DNA from 2 places in the Herbaspirillum sp. C7C2 genome. Region 2 is predicted to be linked to the other one. Evidence: predicted binding sites of a transcription regulator. Region 2 holds the regulator's gene; the other holds the start of a gene.
The links. The regulator FliA, encoded in region 2, starts transcription of late flagellar genes. The targets are predictions, from matches to a motif close to CTAAAGTTTNNNNNNNNNNNGCCGNTA.
Positions count from the first base shown of each region.

Region 1: HWE04_RS20865 (DUF4088 family protein) is a predicted target of FliA. The motif match lies at 3,500-3,526, and genes of this name have one in related genera.

Region 1 is NZ_JABXGI010000022.1:57,697-68,399, reverse strand. Features, by position in the region: gene araD1 (AraD1 family protein) at 1-409, opposite strand, end outside; gene HWE04_RS20875 (LysR family transcriptional regulator) at 626-1,600, shown strand; gene HWE04_RS20870 (DUF3047 domain-containing protein) at 1,857-2,627, shown strand; gene HWE04_RS20865 (DUF4088 family protein) at 2,668-3,387, opposite strand; gene HWE04_RS20860 (DUF695 domain-containing protein) at 3,558-4,094, opposite strand; gene HWE04_RS20855 (DUF1304 domain-containing protein) at 4,094-4,444, opposite strand; gene HWE04_RS20850 (M20 aminoacylase family protein) at 4,547-5,740, opposite strand; gene HWE04_RS20845 (LysE family translocator) at 5,908-6,540, shown strand; gene HWE04_RS20840 (AraC family transcriptional regulator) at 6,546-7,367, opposite strand; gene HWE04_RS20835 (molybdopterin-containing oxidoreductase family protein) at 7,534-9,636, shown strand; gene HWE04_RS20830 (aminopeptidase) at 9,648-10,703, shown strand, end outside.
Region 2 is NZ_JABXGI010000008.1:88,700-99,402, reverse strand. Features, by position in the region: gene flhB (flagellar biosynthesis protein FlhB) at 1-609, shown strand, start outside; gene flhA (flagellar biosynthesis protein FlhA) at 612-2,720, shown strand; gene flhF (flagellar biosynthesis protein FlhF) at 2,717-4,201, shown strand; gene HWE04_RS13205 (MinD/ParA family ATP-binding protein) at 4,236-5,036, shown strand; gene HWE04_RS13200 (RNA polymerase sigma factor FliA) at 5,042-5,779, shown strand; gene HWE04_RS13195 (flagella synthesis protein FlgN) at 6,009-6,467, opposite strand; gene flgM (flagellar biosynthesis anti-sigma factor FlgM) at 6,498-6,818, opposite strand; gene flgA (flagellar basal body P-ring formation chaperone FlgA) at 7,002-7,748, opposite strand; gene flgB (flagellar basal body rod protein FlgB) at 7,981-8,409, shown strand; gene flgC (flagellar basal body rod protein FlgC) at 8,416-8,820, shown strand; gene HWE04_RS13170 (flagellar hook assembly protein FlgD) at 8,839-9,561, shown strand; gene flgE (flagellar hook protein FlgE) at 9,601-10,703, shown strand, end outside.

The DNA.
Region 1 (10,703 bases), on a different contig from region 2:
GCTGCACGCCCACTTGGCCCGGCGCAGGGCGGCCACCGGCGATGCCCCATTCGATCATCAGCTGGGTATCGGTCTTGTCGAGTTCATCACCTTCCAGGCGGCGATGCATCTTGTCGCGGGTGGTGGCGCTGCCCAGATGGGTGGTGCCGGCGCCGGAAACGCGGCAATGCGCCGGATCGGGATGGTCCAGCGGTGCCAGGATGCGGGCCTCGGCCAGGATGGCGGCGTAGTCTTCGGACTGGTCGGTGTTGAGCAACTGGGCCTGACGCTCCAGCCCGGTGCTGCGCTGCAGCGCCAGCAGGGCCAGTTCGCGCATGGTCGCCACCTGGTCCAGCGCCTGGATGTGGCTGCCGTTGACGATGCCTACACGGCGCTCGCCCTTGCGGTCGCGGTATTGAATCAGCCTCACCGGGTCTCCTTGTCTGTCCGCAATGTCGGTTCTGGTCAGCCAGGCGACGAAACGGCGAGGACGATCAGGCATTCGCAGGCGGCAGGAATGTCGCGCCTACGATGGATCGGTCCTGCCAACGTCTCCTGAGCTTTTTTCACGCATCGCCTTGGCAGGCCGATAGATGCGCTAGCATTGTGGTTTTTTCCGGACCGACTATAAGAGGCGAGTACAACGATGTCCAATGAGCTTAATTCATCGGGTGATAACCAACTCGGAGATGGCGCCGGCGCGCTGCCTTCGGTGGGGTCCATCGTCAGCCGCCTGCGCTTTCGCCAGGTCGCGCTGCTGACGGCACTCGACGAGCAGGGCTCGCTGCACAAGGCGGCCGAGGTGATGCACATGACCCAGCCGGCGGCCACCAAGGCCCTGCATGAAATGGAGGATGCCCTGGGCGTAACCCTGTTCGACCGCTCGCCACGCGGCATCGAGGCCACTGAGCTGGGCCGTTGCGTGATCCGCTATGCGCGCCTGATCCAGAGCGACGTAGCCAATCTGCGCGAGGAATTGCAGAACATGATCAGCGGTCGCGGCGGCCGCCTGTCCATCGGCACCATCATGGGGGCCGCACCCTTCGTCACGCGTGCGCTCTCGCGCCTGCGCGAAATCCAGCCGGAAGTCTCCATTGAGATCAGCGAAGACACCAGCGCGCGCCAGTTGCTGCTGCTGGACCAGGGGCGCATTGATCTGATGATCGGCCGCTCCTCGGTCAGTTCGCAACCCAATCTGTACAACTATGAAATGCTGCGCGGCGAGCCCATGTGCATCGTCTGCGGTATCGACCATCCCCTGGCCACCGCCCAGAAGGTGCGCCTGCAGGAGCTGGCCGGGGCCTCCTGGATCCTGTATTCCAGCAACATGCCCATGCGCATCTGGATCGAGCACGAGTTCAAGCTGGAGGGGCTGAAGGTGCCGGGCAACGTGATCGAGACCGCCTCGCCCTTCGTGACCATCACGCTGCTGGCGCAATCGAACATGGTGGCAGTGATGCCATTGGATATCGCCCACTTCTTCGCGGCGCGGCAGATGCTGGGCATCCTGCCCGTGAACCTGAAGACGCGCATCGAGCACTACGGCATCGTCACCCGCAAGAACACCACCCTGTCGTCGCTGGCCAAGATGTTCATCCAGATCCTGCGCCAGCAAAACTGAGTGATAGATGATAGATGGCCAGCCCAGCTGGCAGGACGGATGGGATGCTCGGCCACTCGCCATTGAGGTTTTTTTACGCGCTAGGGTTTTTCCGGATGTCGTGCGGCCGCGTTTTCCTGTTAGCCTTCGTCTGCGGTCGGGGTGACCGCATTCCCTTCTTCTCCGGTCGGCCTTCATGAATTTGCGTCTCACGCGTGCGCGCACGCGACTTGCTGCACAGCTTCCCGTTTCCTTCCAGGCTGCTGCCGCGCGCAGCGTGCTGGCGTCACTCTGCCTTGGCGCCGCCTGGCTGCTGGCCGGATGTGCCGGCCAGGCGCCAGCCGCCCCTGATGCCGCCGCCAAGCAGGCCAGGCTGGACCAGGCACTGGCGCTGTTTTCTGCCAATCCGCCCAAGGGCCTTCCTGCTGGCTGGGAACCGCTGGTCTTCACCCGCAAGAAGATTCCTACCGAATACCGTCTGGTCGATGACAATGGGCGCAGCGTGCTGCATGCCTTTGCCGACCGTGCTTCGTCCGGTCTGCGTCATCCGGTCGACATCGACATCAACAAGAAGCCCTGGCTGTCCTGGAGCTGGAAGGCCAGTGGCCTGATCCCGACGGCCGATCTCACTCACCGCGAGACCGATGATTCGCCGGTGCGCATCGTGCTGGCCTTCGATGGTGACCATGACAAGCTTTCGCTGATGGACACCATCCTCTTCGATACCGCCAAATTGCTGACCGGGCATGAGCTGCCTTATGCCACGCTGATGTATGTCTGGGATAGCAAGGCGCAGGTGGGGCAGGTGATCGCCAATGGTCGTACCGGCCGCATCCAGATGCTGGTCGCCGAGAGCGGCCCGGAGCACGTGGGCCAGTGGCGCAAGTACCAGCGCAATGTCGCCGAGGATTATGAACGTATCTTCGGCGAGAAGCCGGGACGCCTGATCGGCGTGGGGGTGTTGACCGATACCGACAATACCGGCCAGAAGATGGAAGCGTGGTACGGCGATATCCGCCTCATGCGAGAGCCTGAAGCCGCCTCCTGATCCAGCGTTCTGAAGAGGGGCCGTAGCCCGGCAGGCCGGCCTAGACGCCGCGCCACCAGGCCGCGACGTGTCCCCAGAATCCCTTGGGGCCGTCTTCGAAGAGCCAGGGCTTCTCGCGTTTCAATTTGTCCATCATGTCCTGCTCGGCCTTTTCGGAGACATTGCCGAAGGCCCGTCCCAGCTTCAGCAGAGTGCGCATGGCCCCCAGCTTTTCGCGCGCCACCATGCCGGAGGCGTGTTCGATGGCGATGTGGGTCTCGCGCAATTCCTGCACCATGGCCGCCGCCAGCAGTGCGGCCGGGGTGCGCAGGCGCTCCTGCACCACCGAGATGCTGGTGGCCGAGGCCTTGATCTGCGCGGCCAGCACATCGATCTGGGTTTCATCGCCCTTGGCCTGCTTGATGATGGCACTGGCCCAGGCGCGCGAGGCATTGACCAGGTCATCGGTGGTCCAGTCGTGGCGCACCGCGATCCAGAAGCCGTAATTCGCAGCCTGCTCGATCAGGATCTGCACCACGTCCGGAAATTCCTTGTCCATCGCCCGTCTTGCCCAGGCGTACTGGCCCGACAGCATCAGGTGCTGTACCGCTTCTTCGGTGAGGAAATTGGTGTTCTCCGAAACCTTGGCCAACAGATAACTATCGAAGGACGGCTTGACGAAGCCCGAATCGATCTTGGTCGAGAGCCGCACGAAGTTGTGATAATCCCGCTCCAGCGAGTCGTAGATCTCGTCCTTGAGGATGAGTTTGATCTGTTTCATGCTGCTTCCCCTCGGACCGGGTCCGATGTTGTTATTCCGGCAAAATGAACGCGATCGCTGCCGGAGTGAGAGTGATGGCGAGTGCCAACAATGATGCTGCCAGGAAAACTGTTATCGGCTCATCCACGCCGAAACTTTACCGTGCCTGCTTTAGGGCAGTTTCCGCCGCCTTAGTAACTGCGCAGGCCGTAGCGCTGCCGGGTTTCCGCATCCGGCAGCAATTGCTCGCGATAGAGCGACCACGCCGGGTCTGCCTGGATCGCCGCGCTGCTTCTGCAAGCCTGGCATAGCCGGGCCTGCAGGCTGGTGGCAATGCTCTCCAGTCCGCTCGGATCGATCACATAGAAATACGATTGCTGTTGGCCCTGGCTGAACGTGGTGCCGGCGTAGAGGCTGCGGGTTTTCCTGGCGATGGCAGCGGCGATGTCATCCGACAGGGATTCCAGCCGGTCCTGGTCGGCCACGGCCGGCAGGCCGTCGCCCGTGGCCGGGGCATAGTTCACGCGGGTCACCAGCACATAGGGAAAACCGGAGAGCGGAAACGCCCGGCGCAGGCCCATGTCCAGCTTGACCGTGTAGGCCAGCCCGGCGCGCTGGGTCTGGTAGGTCCACCATTCGGCGTCCTGCTCCTGCGCCGTGGCTTGCCCTGCAAGCAGCGCGAGCAGACCCGGGACCAGCAAGGCGAAGACGCGGCGCAGCGGCAACATCAGCTCGCCAGCAGGGCCAGCAGCGCCAGCAAGGCGGGCAGGCCCTGGATGTAGAGGATAGAGCGCTTGGCGGTCAGGCCGCCGTAGATGCCGGCCACCAGCACGCAGATCAGGAAGAAGAACTGTACTGGCCGCTCGCCGGTCGCCAGGCTCCAGAACAGCCCGGCCGCGAGGAAGCCGTTATACAAGCCCTGGTTGGCGGCCAGCACGCGGGTCGCCTCGGCGGCCTGCTTCGATTGGCGGAAGGTCTTCAGTCCCAGCGGCTTGGTCCACAGGAACATCTCCAGGATCAGGATCCAGACATGCTCGATGGCGACCAGCAGCAGGAGGGCAGTGGCGAGGGTGTGCAAGGTTTCTCCCTTGTTATCGTTATCACAAATCAGGATTCAGGATGCGTGCCGAGGATCATGCCTCAAACCGTGCCGCCCGCCAATGCCGTCCGGCCTGCCGTCTTACTTCGCCTGCAGGAATTTCTCGGCCAGCCTCACCCAGTAGGTGGCGCCGATGGGCAGCAGGTCATCGTTGAAGTCATAGCTGGGGTTGTGCAGGTTGCACGGGCCCAGGCCATGACCATGATCGCGGTGACCGCCGTCGCCATTGCCCAAAAACACATAGCAGCCCGGCTTGTGCTGCAGCATGAAGGCGAAATCCTCGGCCCCCATGGTGGGTTCGGTATGGGCATCGACATGATCGGCGCCGAACTGTTCGGTCAGCACCTCGACGGCGAATGCGGTCTCGGCGACGTGGTTGATCAGCGGCGGATAGTTGCGGTTGAAGCGGAAATCGACTGTGGCATCGAAGGCCGCGGCGGTGTGCTCGGCGATCTCCTGCATGCGGCGTTCGATCAGGTCCAGCACGGGCAGGCTGAAGGTGCGCACGGTGCCGACCATCATCGCCTCGTCGGGGATGACGTTGGTGGCGCTGCCGGTATGGATCTGGGTGATGGAGACCACCGCCGGATCATTGGGGTTGATGTTGCGCGCCACGATGGTCTGCCAGGCCTGGGCGATCTGCACCGCCGTCATCACCGGATCGACCGCCTTGTGCGGTTGCGCCGCATGCGAGCCCTTGCCCTTGACGGTGACGTGGAACTCGTTGCTGGAGGCCATCTGTGCACCCGGCGTCACACCGAAATGACCGGCCGGGATGCCCGGCCAGTTGTGCATGCCGAAGACGGCGTCCATCGGGTATTTCTCGAACAGGCCATCCTGGATCATGCGCTCGGCGCCGCGTCCGCCTTCTTCGGCGGGCTGGAAGATGACATACACCGTGCCATCGAAATTGCGATGCTGCGAGAGGTAGTAGGCCGCGCCCAGCAGCATGGCGGTATGGCCGTCGTGGCCGCAGGCGTGCATCTTGCCCTCGTGGCGGGAGGCGTGGGCGAAGGTATTGATCTCGGGCATGGGCAGGGCGTCCATGTCGGCGCGCAAACCGATGGCGCGCGGGCTGTCGCCGTTCTTGATGATGCCGACCACGCCGGTCACGCCCAGGCCTCGTACTACCGGGATGCCCCATTCGGTGAGCTTCTGCGCGACCACATCGGCGGTGCGGACCTCTTCATAGGCGAGTTCGGGGTGGGCGTGGATGTCGCGGCGGATCTTCTGCAGTTCGGCCTGGAACTGGACGATGGGGTCGATGAGTTTCATGGTCTGGCTTGGTCTGGGACAGTGTGTGGAGGTGGTACTGAAGCCGCCTATCTTACCGTGCCTTGCGCCGGGCCACCGTTCGCGCAATTTTGTTCAATACAGGGATCGTCGTCCTGCCTAGCATGCGCCTCTTTCGATATAGCCCGACGAGGCGAGGAGGCATGCTCATGTTCTGGTCTGAATTCCTGTTGCTGGCCGGCGCACATCTGCTGGCGCTGGCCAGTCCCGGTCCGGATTTCCTGTTGCTGGCGCGCAGCAGCCTGCGTCACGGTCGGACGTATGGGTTGGCCGTGAGCCTGGGCATCGCGCTGGCCAATGGGCTCTATATCGCGGTGGCCATCGGCGGTTGGAGCGTGCTGCAGGACAGTCCGGCGCTGCTGGTCGCCTTGCAGTGGCTGGCCAGCGGCTACCTGGCCTGGCTGGGATGGATGTTCATACGCGCCAGCCGCGCGCCCGCCGACTGGCCGGACATGGTGGCGATTGCGCATGCGCAGCGCGTATCACCCCTGCTCGGCATGAGCGCGGGCTTCCTGTCGGCACTATTGAATCCCAAGAATGGCCTGTTCTACTTCGGCCTCTTCACCGTGATCGTGGAGGCGCACACCGGGCTGGGCCGCAAGCTGTTCTATGGGGTGTGGCTGGCGTGTGCGGTGCTGGCCTGGGATGCTGCGCTGGTCTGCCTGATCGCGCGGGAAAAGGTAGTGGTCGCGCTGGGCCGGGCGATGCCGTTGATCGAGCGCTGCGCCGGCCTGCTGTTGCTGGTGGCCGCCGTGGCCCTGGCGGCTGGGCGCCTGCGCTGATTTCCTCAGGGCCTTGCGTATTGCAGGGGCGTGACGGCCACACGGGATTTGAAGACGCGATGGAAATGGCTCTGGTCGGCAAAGCCGGTGTCGTAGGCGGCATCGGCCGCACTCGCCCCCTGACGCAGCAGCACGCGTGCCTGGCGGATCTTCATGTCCAGTTGCAGTGCATGGGGCGTCATGCCGAAGCGGCGGTTGAACTGGCGGATCAACTGGTACCGGCTGGTGCCGGCGATGGCGGCCAGGGTGTCGAGCGTGATGCGTTCACGGCAATGTGCCTGCAGGAAATCATGCGCGGCCTGCAGGCCGTCGCTGCCTTGCGTGGCCATCGTGAGGGGGCTGGCGCAGGTTTCTGCGCATAGCTGCATGAGTTCGTGCAGGCAAGTGATGATGTCGGCCTGCAGGTCGGCGTGCAGGTCGACCTGGTGGGCGTCCAGGGCCGCTGTCATGCGGTTGAGCAATTGGACCGCCGAGGCAGAGCGCAGCACCTGAGAATCCATCCTCTGGAGCAGCCCGCGGGTGCTCGGAGTTTCATCGAGCAGCCTGGCCAGCCAGTGCACGTCGAGGTGGAGCATGCGATAGCTCCAGCGCTGCAGCTCGGCCGGATTGCAGCTATGTACATCACCGGCCCTGACCAGTACGACATCACCGGGGACGATGGCCATGCTCCGGCCCGCCACGGAAAAGACGCTTTGGCCGCCATCGACGATGCCGATCGAAAAGCTGTCATGCGTATGCGGGGCATAGCAGGACAGGCTACCGGTGGCGCGCCGGCCTTCGAGGAAGGGCAGTTCGGGCGTGTGCCAGAAGTGTTGAAGAGGCGTCATGACAGGGTTGGCGAGAGTCGCGGTGGGCCATTTTAAGATAAAGTATCCGCTTTGCCGTCCTGGCCGTTTTCCCGCGCCTTTGCTGCTGTCCTGCCGGTGTGCGGCGCATGGTACGTCTTCCATCCCGTTTTTCCGGTTTTCATCCCTGTTCCTTGCTCCGCTTGCCATGACCATCTCGATCGTCCGCGCCGCCTGTCCTCATGATTGCCCCGATACCTGTGCCTTGCTGGTGACCGTCAAGGACGGCGTCGCCACCGAGGTGCGTGGCGACCCGGATCACCCGCCCACCTCCGGTGTGCTCTGCACCAAGGTTTCACGCTATACCGAGCGCACCTATCACCCTGACCGCCTGCTTTATCCCATGCGCCGGGTGGGCAAGAAGGGCGAGGGCCGGTTCGAGCGCATCAGCTGGGACGAGGCGATTGCGGCCATCGCCCAACGCCTGGGGCAGATTGCCTTGCGCGATCCCCAGGCCATCCTACCCTACAGCTATGCCGGCACCATGGGGCAGGTGCAGGGTGAATCGATGGCAGGGCGTTTCTTCAATCGCCTGGGTGCGTCGCAACTGGAGCGCACCATTTGCGCCTCGGCCGGCGGCGCCGGTTATCGCTACACCATCGGAGCGCGCATCGGTACCGATCTGGAGCAGGTCGACCATGCCCGGCTGATCCTGATCTGGGGTGGCAATCCGATTGCCTCCAACCTGCATTTCTGGACCCGGGTGCAGGCCGCCAAGCGGAATGGTGCACGCCTGATCGCCATCGATCCCTATCGCTCGCTTACAGCCGAAAAGTGCCACCAGCATATTGCCCTGTTGCCGGGTACTGATGCGGCCCTGGCGCTGGGCATGATGCATGTGCTGATTGCCGAGGACCTGCTCGACCACGACTACATCGCCCGTCACACGCTGGGCTTCGATCAGTTGAAAGAGCGCGTGGCGGAATGGACGCCGGCCCGTACCGCCGAGGTCTGCGGCATCAAGGCCGAAGAAGTGCTGGCGCTGGGGCGTGAGTACGGCCGCGTGGCGCTGGCCGGCGAAGGCGTTGTCATCCGCGCCAACTACGGCTTGCAGCGCGTGCGCGGCGGCGGCATGGCGGCGCGCAACGTGGCCTGCCTGCCAGCCCTGGTGGGGGCCTGGCGTCACGCCGCCGGCGGCATCCAGCTGTCGGTGTCGGACAGCTTTCCCAAGGATGCGGCGGCGCTGAGTCGGCCCGACCTGGCCGCGCGTCATGGCGCCCCGGCCCGCGTCATCAACATGAGTACCATCGGCGACGATCTCCTGAAGCCGGCGTCGCCCGGGTTCGGGCCCCAGGTGGAGGCGGTGATTGTCTACAACTCCAACCCGGTGGCGGTGGCACCGGAGTCGGCCAAGGTAGCGCAGGGCTTCGCCCGCGAGGACCTGTTTACCGTGGTGCTGGAGCACTTCCAGACCGATACCGCCGACTACGCCGATATCCTCTTGCCGGCCACCACCCAGCTGGAACACATCGACGTCCATGCCTCCTACGGTCACGTCTACATGCTGGCCAACAATGCGGCCATTGCGCCCATGGGCGAGGCCAAGCCCAATACCGAGATCTTCCGCCTGCTCGCTGCGGCCATGGGGTTCACCGAGGACTGCTTCCGTGACAGCGATGACCAGTTGGCGGCGGTGGCCTTCCGGCGCGATGACCCGCGCAGTGGCGGCTACGACTGGCAGGTGCTCAAGGAAAAGGGCTGGCAGCGTCTGGACATGCCGGTCGCGCCGTTTGCCGAAGGCGGGTTTGCCACGCCCTCGGGCAAGTGCGAATTCTATTCGGCGCAGATGAAGGCGGCCGGTCTCGATCCGTTGCCGGCCTATATCGCGCCCTACGAGTCGGTGGCCAGCAACCCGGAACTGGCTGCCCGCTATCCGCTGGCGATGATTTCCCCGCCGGCGCGCAATTTCCTCAACTCGTCCTTCGTCAACGTGCAGAGCCTGCGCGATACCGAGGGCGAGCCGCATCTGGACATGCACCCGCAGGACGCCGCTGCCCGCGGCATCACACAAGGCGATACGGTGCGCGTGTTCAATGATCGCGGCAGCATGCAGGCGCGCGTGCGTGTGACGGAAAAGGCGCGCCCGGGTCTGGTGGTGGGGCTGTCGATCTGGTGGAAGAAGTTTGCCGCCGATGGCAAGAACGCCAACGAGGTGACCAGCCAGCGCCTGACCGACATGGGTAACGCGCCTACCTTCTACGACGTGCTGGTGCAGGTGGAAAAACTGCAGCAGCCGGTTGTGGCGCACTGAGTCCCTGCATCATGCTGCGCAGGGGCATGCTGGTGCTGGCGCTGGGCGGATTGCTGGGTTTGGGCGCGTGTTCATCGGTGTCCTATTACGCCCAGGCCGCGCATGGCCAGTTCTCCCTGCTGGCGCAGGCCCGGCCGCTGGATGACTGGCTCGCCGATCCCGCCACCCAGCCGGCGCTCAAGACCAAGCTGCAGACGGTGCAAGAGATTCGCCGCTTTGCGGTGGTCGAACTGGGCTTGCCCGATAACGGCAGTTACCGCACCTATGCCCAGCTGGACCGGCCTTTCGTGTTGTGGAACGTGGTGGCCGCACCGGAACTCTCGCTCAAGGCCAGGCAGTGGTGTTTTCCCATTGCCGGTTGCGTGGACTATCGCGGCTATTACAGCCAGCAAGCGGCCCAGGACTACGCCGCCGCGCTGCAGCGGGAAGGCTATGACGTCCAGGTGGCGGGGGTGCCGGCCTATTCCACGCTGGGCTGGTTCGATGATCCGGTCATCTCCACCTTCATCCAGTATCCCGACGGTGAACTGGCGCGCCTGATCTTCCATGAACTGGCGCACCAGACTGTCTACGCCCGCGACGATACGCCCTTCAATGAAGGTTTCGCGGTAGCGGTCGAGGAACTGGGGCTGGAGCGCTGGCTGGCGGCGCGCCACGATTCTGCTATGACCGAGGCGTATCAGCGCTATGCGCAGCGCAAGCGGGAATTCCTGGCGCTGCTGGACAAGTACCGCGCCCAGCTAAAGGACAACTACGACAGCGATGCCAGCGACGCCGTGAAGCGCGAGCGCAAGGCCGCCATCTTCGCCGCCCTGCGTGCTGAATACGCGACGATCAAGAGCACACGCTGGAACGGCTATGCCGGCTACGACCGCTGGTTCGCCATGCCGTTGTCGAACGCGCATCTGGCCCTGGTCGGTGCTTATCACGACATGGTGCCGGCTTTTCGGCGGCTGTTCGAAAACAGTCGAGGTTTTCCTGATTTCTATGACAAGGTCCGGCGACTGGCGCGCATGGACAAGCCCGCCCGGCACGCCGCGCTGGGCGAAGCGCCCTTGACCACGGGC
Region 2 (10,703 bases):
CTATGGGTGAGCTTCATCACCATCGTGTCGGCGCTGATCCTCATTGCCGTACTGGACGTCCCTTATCAGATCTGGAACTACGGCCGCAAGCTGCGCATGACGCGTGAAGAGGTCAAGCAGGAGCACAAGGAATCCGAAGGCGATCCTCACGTCAAGGGCAAGATCCGCGCAATGCAGCGCGCCATGGCACGCCGCCGCATGATGGCCGAGGTGCCTACCGCCGACGTGGTGGTGACCAACCCGACCCACTATGCGGTCGCGCTGAAATATACCGAAGGCAAGATGGGTGCACCCAAGGTGGTGGCCAAGGGTGCCGACGACATCGCCGCCAAGATCCGCGAACTGGCGCGCGAGCACAAGGTGCCGCTGCTGGAAGCACCGCCCCTGGCGCGCGCCTTGCACACCCATACCGAGATCGGCGACGAGATCCCCGAAGCCCTTTATACCGCCGTGGCCGAGGTGCTGGCCTACGTGTTCCAGTTGCGCACCTTTGGCAAGTTCGGTGGCGACCGTCCGGTGGAACCGACCGACCTGGCCGTGCCCAAGGACCTCGATCCGGCCACTGCCCCTCCCAAGACACGCGGCCCCAAGAATAGAAGCAGGCAGTAACGATGGCGACCAAACTCAATACGATGAAAATTCCGGCCTGGGTGCCGATCAAGAGCGGCAAGGCCTTCGCCGCGCCGATCCTGATCGTCATGATGCTGGCGATGATGGTGCTGCCGCTGCCAGCCTTCATGCTGGACCTGCTGTTCAGCTTCAACATCTCGCTCTCGGTGATTGTGCTGATGACGGCGCTCTATACTGTCAAGCCGCTGGATTTCATCGCCTTCCCGGCGGTGCTGCTGGTGTCGACTATGCTGCGCCTGTCACTGAACGTGGCCTCGACCCGGGTCGTGCTGACCGAGGGCCATACCGGCCCGGACGCCGCCGGCAAGGTGATCGAAGCCTTCGGTCACTTCCTGATCGGCGGCAACTACACGGTCGGTATCGTGGTGTTCGTGATCCTGACCATCATCAACTTCATGGTGGTGACCAAGGGTGCCGGCCGTATCGCCGAAGTGGGCGCGCGCTTCACCCTGGATGCGATGCCGGGCAAGCAGATGGCGATCGACGCCGACCTCAACGCCGGCCTGATCGGTGAGCCCGAGGCCCGCGCCCGCCGCAAGGAAGTGGCACAGGAGTCGGAGTTCTACGGTGCCATGGACGGTGCCTCCAAGTACGTGCGCGGCGACGCCATCGCCGGCATCATCGTGACCGTGGTCAACATCGTCGGCGGTCTGGTGGTGGGGATGGTCCAGCACGACCTGGCCTTCGACGCCGCACTGAAGAACTACACGCTGCTGGCCATCGGTGATGGCCTGGTGGCGCAGATTCCCTCGCTGATCATTTCGACGGCCGCCGGTGTGGTGGTCTCGCGCGTGGCCAACGACCAGGACGTGGGCGGCCAACTGATCAACCAGCTCTTCGCCAAGCCGGAAGTGCTCTACATCACCGCCGTCATCATCGGCGGCATGGGCCTGATCCCGGGCATGCCGCATATCGCCTTCCTGCTGCTGGCGGCTGCCATGGGCGGTGGTGCGTATGCCATCAGCAAGCGCGTCCAGACCGCCAAGGCCGAAAGTGCTGCCGCCACGCCGCAAGCCGCAGCAGCTGCGGCCGCGCCCGCCGAAGGCGAGGAGGCCAGCTGGAACGACGTCATGCCGGTCGATACCCTGGGCCTGGAAGTGGGCTACCGCCTCATCCCGCTGGTGGACAAGGGGCAGGGCGGCGAACTGCTCAAGCGCATCAAGGGCATCCGCAAGAAATTCGCCCAGGAAGTCGGCTTCCTGTCACCGCCCATCCATATCCGCGACAATCTGGAATTGAAACCCTCGGCCTACCGCATCACCCTCAAAGGCGTGGAAGTGGGCAATGGCGAGGCCCATGCCGGCCAATATCTGGCGATCAACCCGGGCATGGTGACCGGCCCCTTGCCGGGCATGATGACTTCCGACCCGGCCTTCGGTCTGCCGGCCGTCTGGATCGACAACAGCCTGCGCGAACAGGCCTCGACCATGGGCTATACCGTGGTCGACGCCGGCACCGTCGTCGCCACCCACTTGAACCACCTGATCACCACCCATGCTTCCGAGCTGCTGGGCCGCCAGGAAGTGCAGAGCCTGCTGGACCACCTGGCCAAGGAAGCGCCCAAGCTGGTGGAAGATCTGGTGCCGAAGATGTTGCCCCTGGGTACCTTGCAGAAAGTGTTGCAGAACCTGCTCACCGAAGGCGTGCACATTCGCGATATGCGCACTATCATCGAAACCTTGGCCGAGCACGCCGCGCGCATCCAGGACCCGACCGATCTCACGGCCATCGTCCGCATCGCGCTGGGTCGGGCCATCGTGCAACAGATTTTCCCGGGCGAGAGCGAGTTGCCGGTCATGGCGCTGGACTCCAAGCTCGAACGTCTGCTCATGCAGGCGCTGCAGGCCAGCGGCGACACCGGCGGTATCGAGCCGGGTCTGGCCGATTCGCTGGTACAGCAGACCGAAATCGCGGCGCAGCGCCAGGAGCAGCTTGGCTACGCGCCGGTACTGCTGGTGGGGGCGCCGCTGCGCACGCTGATGGCGCGCTTCCTGCGTCGTGCCATGCCGCAGTTGCGCGTGTTGTCGCACGCTGAAGTGCCAGAATCGAAAACGATTAAAGTTACCAGCCTAGTTGGAGGGCAAGCATGAACGTCAAGAAATTTATCGCCAATTCTTCTCGCGAGGCCTGGCGTCAGGTCCGCGAGGCGCTTGGCCCGGATGCCGTCATTCTCTCCAACCGCAATATTCCCGACGGGGTGGAGATCCTGGCCATGGCCAACGAGGATATGACCACCCTGGTGGCGCCCAGCGGTGCGCGCGAAGCTGGGGCTCGCCCGCAGGCGGCCTCGCTGCAGCAGCAATCCGGCCTGCCGCCGGCGCAGCAGCCCAAGCGTCCCGCACTGCTGTCTTCGCCGCTGGCGCAGCAGCCGGCCCGCGCCCAGCGTACCGAGCAGGCGCCCCTGCTGGACCAGCCGGCCCAGGGCCGCGCACCCGCCCGCGCAGCAGAAGCAGCACCCGGCCCCGATGCGCGCGTCTGGCGCAGCCGTCGTGCCGGCAGTGCCGCGGCCCAGCCGCCAGCGGCCGGGGCTGCTGATGCTGCCGAACAGGATCAACGTCCGCGTTCGGCGCTGCCTGAATTCGACGGCAAGGACTACGACGAGATCCTGTCCGAGGTGATGAGCGAAATCCGCTCCATGCGTGGCGTGCTGGAAACTCAGCTGGCCGAGATTTCCTGGGGTGGCGCGCAAAAGCGTGAGCCGCTCAAGGGCATCGTCCTGAAGGAAATGCTGGCCGCCGGCTTCTCGGCCAGCCTGTCCCGCCTGATCACCGAAAACCTGCCGTCCAACTCCAAGTCGCAGGACATCATGTTCTGGGTCAAGTCGGTCTTGGCGCGCAATCTCAACACCCTGGCCAACGAGAACGAACTGCTGGAAAACGGCGGCGTCTTCGCCCTGGTCGGCCCCACCGGCGTGGGCAAGACCACTACCACTGCCAAGCTGGCCGCACGCTGCGTCATGCGCCACGGGTCCGGCAAGCTGGCCTTGATCACCACCGACGGCTACCGTATCGGCGGCTACGAACAATTGCGCATCTACGGCAAGATCCTGGGTGTGATGGTGCACTCGGTCAAGGACGAGACCGACCTGCGCATCGCCCTGGAAGAACTCAAGGGCAAGCACACCGTGCTCATCGATACCGCAGGGGTAGGCCAGCGCGACCAGATGGTGGCCGAGCAGGACGCCATGCTGGCCGGTGCCGGCGTGGACATCAAGCGCCTGCTGTGCCTGAACGCCACCGCCACTGGTGGCACTCTCAATGAAGTGGTGCATGCCTACTCCAGCTCCGGTCTGGCCGGCTGCATCATCACCAAGCTTGATGAAGCTGCCACCATCGGCAACGTGCTAGACGTGGTGATCCGCCACAAGCTCAACCTGCACTACGTCGCCAACGGCCAGCGCGTGCCGGAAGACCTGCACGTGGCCAACAAGCTGTACCTGGCAGACCGTGCTTTCAAGCAGAAACGCGAGACCGCCCCTTTTGAATTCCAGGAAGGCGAACTGCCCGGCGTGATCGGCCCCACCGCGATGTCCATGAACGACAAAGGTTTGCGCGAGGTGAGCTTTGGCTAGTTACGATATCGACCAGGCGGCCGGACTGCGCCGGATGCTGGAGCGTCCGGTCCCCCGACTGTTCACTTTCTTCTCGGTGCTGGGTGAAGAAGAGAAGAGCGCCATGCTTATCAATATTGCCGCCTCCCTGTCGCAGGCCAAGCATAACGTGCTGGTTGTCGATGGCGACGTGGCCAGTACCGGCCTGCTGACCCGCATCGGCCTGCGCCACGACGTCGCCACCTTGCAGGAAGTGGCGCGTGCCGAACGCCCCTTGCGCGAGGCCACCCGCATGCTGCCCGAAGGTTTTGCCATGGCCCGCATCGCCCGCCGTACCGTGCCGGCGGCCAGCGATCCCCAGGCCGGCCGTCTGGCCGAGATTTTCGACAGCCTCATTGAGCAGGCCGAGATCACCCTCGTCAATGGCGTGCTGGCCAGCGATCAGTCCTTGCCGGTGCCGACCATGGAAATGGGCGAGATCGTGATCCAGGTCTCGACCACGGCCACCTCGATCAAGGCCGCCTATGTGCTCCTGAAGAGCCTGAGCGACCGTATCGGACGCCGTCCCTTCAGCCTGATCGTCAATGACGCCACCGAGGCCGAGGCGCGCACCGTCTACGCCAACATGGCCCAGGCCGCCAGCCGCTATCTGGCAGCGCAGTTGAATTTCCTCGGCGCCATCCCGGCCGACGACCATATCCGCCGCGCTACCGGCCAGGGGCGGGCGGTGATGGATGTGTTTCCCTTTGCCGGTGCGGCGCTGGCTTTCCAGCGCCTGTCCAAGCAATTCACGGCGGCCGATACGGCCCGCAGCACTTACGGAATGGCAACCGATGGTGCAAGCCTGGGAGTGTGACGTGCATGTATAACGTCAAGGGAAAAAAGGGCAAGAACGATGTGCTGGAGCAGCATGCGCCGCTGGTCAAGAAACTGGCGCATCAGCTCAAGGCCAAATTGCCCCCTAGCGTAGAGGTGGACGACCTGATCCAGGCCGGCATGATGGGCTTGCTCGACGCCGTCAACCGCTACGAAGAGACCCATGGCGCGCAGTTCGAGACCTATGCCGTACAACGCATTCGTGGCGCCATGCTCGACGAACTGCGCAGCAGCGACTGGCTGCCGCGCAGCATCCGTCAGAACGCCCGCAAGGTGGACGAAGCCATGCAGGCCTTGCTGCAGCAGCTCGGTCGCCAGCCGCAGGAAACCGAAGTGGCGCAGCACCTCAAGATCAGCCTCACCGAGTATCAGTCGCTGCTCAGCGAATGCGGTGGGCACCAGCTGATCTACTACGAGGATTTCCACGACGACGATGGTGGCCATGAACATTTCCTGGACCGCTACCAGACCGCCGAGTCCGACGACGACCCGTTGCAGAACCTGATCAATGGCGGCTTCCGCGAAGCCGTGGTGGACTCCATCAAGGCCCTGCCCGAGCGCGAGCAGATCCTGATGGCCCTCTACTACGAGCAGGAAATGAACCTCAAGGAGATCGGCGCCGTCATGGGCGTGTCCGAATCTCGCGTGTGCCAGCTGCACAGCCAGGCGATCTCACGCATGCGTTCCTATCTGCGGGAGCATTCGTGGAGTGGGGTGGCCTGAGAAGTGATTTGCGTCCGGGAGGACGCGCTCCGGCATGCTCTGACGGCTCCTTCGGGAGCCGTTTTTAATTCCATCGAGCTCTTGCGTGCCGCCTTGGGTCTGACCCAGCTTGCGCTGAGCAGGTAAAGCTTGAGGCACCTGCACGGCACAAAAAAAGACCCCGAGGCATGGCACTCGGGGTCTTTGAATCTGCGGCGATTGCGCTCGTGGCGCTCGGCTTGGAGGGTGGTCAGACCACGCCAAGCCTGCGGCCGGAAGATTTGATGCTGTTCTGTCCATCCGGTCCATAGAAGTTACCGGTGCCGGTCTTGCCCTGCAGGATGGTGAGTGCGCTCTGGTTGATCGAAAGCTTCTTGCCGATCAGCAAACCATTGACGCGGTTGAGCTCCTTGGCATCCTGGGCCAGTTCGAACAGGCCGGCCCAGACGTCCTTGTCGGCGTCGCTGCCATGTTCGTTCATCCACTGCTGCATGCCGGCCTCGTCTTCGCTGTAACCCAGGCTGCCCAGCAGGCTGTGGCGGTTACCGGCCAGCGTGGCCATGTCGGAAACGATGGTGGCTTTTTCGGAAATGATGTCGGTCAGGCCTTCGGCGGTGGCTTCAGCCAGCAAGGCCTGTTCCTGATTCAGTTTTTCGACCAGGCGGGACAGGGCAGCGTGTTCCAGAGGCAGGTTGCTGGCCGGATTCATGCGGGTCATCCTGTGCGAAGGCAGTGACGATCAGGCCGGACGGGCGCTGATCAGGGTCTTGACGGTGTCGATCAGGCCATTGGCCACTTTTTCCGGATCGATCTGGAAGGTGCCGTTGGCGATGGCAGCCTTGATTTCGGCCACTTTCTTGGCATCGAAACTGCTGCTGTTGCTGTTGACCTTGGTTTCCAGCGACTGATAGGTGCTGGACAGGCGCACGCTATCGGAAGTGGCTGCAGTGGCCGCGGCACCATTGCTGGCAGCAGCGCCGGCGGGGGCGTTGTTGCGAGGCTGGGCCTGGGTCTGCTCGCTGTTGAGGGCAGCGGATTTGAGGGCGTCGTTAACGTTCACGGCAGTATTCCTTGTAGGGTGGGGGCGCATCGCACCCGCCTGTCGTATGGATTATCGACCAGTTCTGCGCAAACTTTAACATCCAGGGCGCCAAAATGACGAAATGGGAGAAATTTTCTTCACATTTCCGACGCCCGGCTGCAGATCCCGGCTAGACAGTCCTTTCTTCAGGATTGCCCTCTATCAATAGTTGATTTCCAGAATGCCGCCCGCCTTGGCGATGCCGCTGACCACTTGCCCGGCGGCGGTCCGTGCCTGCGCCATCTGGCCTTCATTGGCGTTGGTCATGGCGCGCGCTTCCGTGGAAATCTGGAAGCCCGGGCCGATCGAGACGACCCGTACCGACTGTCCTTGTTGTACCACCCGCTGGTTGCGGATGGCGTCCATGCGCAGCGGGGTTCCTGCGCGCAAGGACATGTTGGCGACCCGGCCCACCACCTGGGCTTCTTCGGTGATCACCCCACTGGGCAGGCTGGACATGTCACCGCGGATGCGGGTGATGTCGCTGGCGCTGATGGTCTGGCCCTGCGCCAGCGGCACGGCGGCCACCAGGTAGTCGGAAATGACCTGGACATTGGCGCGCAGATAAATCGTCCAGGGGGAGGGTGCCACGCACTTGACGCCCACCGTGGTGCGGCCCCACAGGCGTCCGCCGTTGGGCATGAAGGCTTGCGGTTCGAGGCAGGAGGCCAGCGTCAGGCGCGGGTCGGCGGGATCGATGGTGATCGTGACACTGCCCGGCAGGCCGGAGGTCTGGCTGGCCAGGAATTGCTCGGCAACCTGTTGCAGAACTTGCAAGTTCTGCTTTTGCGGACCGTCGGGGGTATTTTGCGCAGCGACTGGCGAGGCAGTCGTCAATGCGCCGGCCAGCAAGGCCAGGGCGGCGATGGCGCGGCGCAGTAGGCGCATGGGGCGAAAAGAATGTTTCATTTTGTGCAACTTGCCTGCAGCAGACATTGGCCAGACATTGGCGAATCTTGGCAGCAATGGTACGTCGCGCGCGCGAGGTCAAAAGCGCAAACAGGGGAGGCTTTTATCTCTTTATCGCCCCTTAAAGTCCCGGGTGGAAACGTATGATCAAGCCTACGTAATTCCATCATCGGCGTAGTGTGCGATCGTCCCAGGCAGGGCGGCAGCGGCGCCGGTATTTCCGGAGGACCCGATGGTCTCAAAGCTCGACGATTTCTTCCGCTTCAATGAGATGGCGCTGAACCTGCGGGCACAGCGCCAACAGGTGCTGGCCTCCAATATCGCCAACGCCGATACGCCCAACTACAAGGCGCGGGACGTCAATTTTGCCGATGCGCTGAAAAACGCCCTCGACAACAAGGGCGGCGCTATGCCGCCGCTGCAACTGGCCCGCACCGCCGCCTCGCACGTGGCCGGGACCGCGCCTGACAACGGCCCGGGCAGCATCGGCGGTTCGCCCCTGCAGTACCGCACGGTGACCCAGGGTAGCGTGGACGGCAACACCGTCGACCTGGACGTGGAGCGCAATGAATTCGTCGACAACGGCATCCGCTACGAAGCCGGTGTCACCGCTGTGAACGGCCAGATCAAGGCCATGATTAACGCCATCCAACCGGGTTGATAAACCATGTCCCTTTCCAACATCTTCAACGTTGCCGGTTCGGCCATGAGTGCGCAGGCCCAGCGCCTCAATGCCACGGCCAGCAATATCGCCAACGCCGATAGCGCCACCGGCCCGGACGGCCGGCCCTACAAGGCCAAGCAGGTGGTCTTCGAGTCCATCCCCGTGGGCGATGTCAAGGATAGCGGCGTGAAAGTGGCCGCCGTGGTGGAAGACCAGGCGCCGCCCAAGCTGGTCTACGACCCCAAGCATCCCATGGCCGATGGCAATGGTTATGTCGCCATGCCCAACGTCAACCCGGTCGAGGAAATGGTCAACATGATCTCGGCTTCCCGCTCTTACCAGACCAATGTGGAAACGATGAATACGGCCAAGGCCATGCTGGTCAAGACCCTTACCATCGGACAATAGGAAACAGGACCTTAAATCATGGCAATCGTCTCCAATGACCTGCTCAATGCAATGAATGGCACGAGCAGCAGCTCGTCGACCAACAACTCGGCCAGTCTGAACGACAACAGCCCGGATGCGATCCAGAATCGTTTCCTGACGCTGCTGATTGCGCAGATGAAGAACCAGGACCCCAGCAACCCGATGGACAACTCGCAGCTGACTACACAGATGGCCCAGCTGTCGACCGTCTCCGGCATCAGCCAGTTGAACGATTCGCTGGGTACGCTGATGGGCAATCTCAGTTCTTCGCAGGCGTTGTCCACGGCCAGCATGATCGGTCATAGCGTGCTGGCCCCGGGCAATGGCATCCAGCTCACTTCGGACACGACCAAGGATGCCGACGGCAACGAAGTCACCAGCCAGAAGGCGGTGTTCGGTGTGAACCTGCCCAGCACGGCTTCCTCGGTCATCGTCACCGTCAAGGACTCCACCGGCGCAGTGGTGCGCACCATGGACCTGGGTACCCAGGCTGCCGGTGCCGTGCCTGTGATCTGGGATGGTACCAATGACGCCGGCGGCAAGGCGGCTGACGGCAAGTACACCTTCACCGCCACCGCATCCAACAATGGCACCCCGGTCGCGGTGACGGCGCTGGCCTTCGGTACGGTGGCCAGCGTGTCCACCGGCACGGACGGCGTCAAGCTCAATGTCACCAACGTTGGCACCATCAAGTCCAGCGACATCGTACAAATTCTTTAATCGTTATTACCGACATCATTCGGAACAAGGGGATATCTCATGAGTTTTCAGCAAGGTCTGAGCGGACTGAACGGCGCAGCCAAGAGCCTGGACGTCATCGGTAATAACGTGGCCAACGCCAGCACGGTCGGTTTCAAGCAGTCGCAGACCCAGTTTGCCGACATGTACGCCAACTCGATGAACCGCTCCGGCAATTCGCCGGTGGGCATCGGCGTGACCGTGGCCAATGTCTCGCAGCAATTCACCCAGGGTAACGTCAGCTCGTCCAACAATCCGCTGGACATCGCCATCAATGGCGACGGCTTTTTCCAGATGTCGGCCAGCGCATCCGATCTGTCGCCGATGTATGGTCGCAACGGCCAGTTCCAGCTGGACAAGAATGGCTACATCATCAACCCCAGCATGAACGGCGCCTTCCTGATGGGTTGGGCCGCCGGTGCGTCCGGTGGCGATCCGGTGCAGCTGCAGATCGATACTTCGTCGATCCCGGCCACCCCAACCACTTCGGTGTCCACCAAGGTCAACCTGGATTCTCGCCTGGCCGTGCCGACGGTCACGCCTTTCAACGCTGCCGATCCGAACAGCTACAACAACTCCACCGGCGTTACCCTGTATGACAGCCTGGGTAACCCGTACAGCATGCAGACTTACTACGTGAAGGCAGCGCCGACCGGTGTGCCGCCGACGACTACCTGGACCGTCTACGCCAAGATCGACAACACCACCCTGAACGACGGCGCCACCCCACCGGCCCCCGTTGCGCTGGGTACCATGACCTATGACTCGACCGGTACCCTGACCCAGATCAACGGTGCGCCGGTGACGGCCACCAGCGTCATGACCCTGACGGCCGCGCAATTGAATGATCCGAGCATCGTCAAGGGCGGCGGCAACTTCGCTGCGCCGATCAACTTCTCCTATGCAGGTTCGACCCAGACCGGTTCGGCTTTCGTCAACCTGGCGCAAAACCAGAACGGCATGCCGCCGGGTACCCTGTCGAGCTTCTCGATCGACAAGGATGGCACCATCGTCGGTTCCTACAGCAACCAGCAGACCAAGAACCTGGGTACCGTAGTGCTGGTGAACTTCGCCAACCCGAATGGCCTGCAGCCGCTGGGCAACAACCTGTATGCGGCCACCGG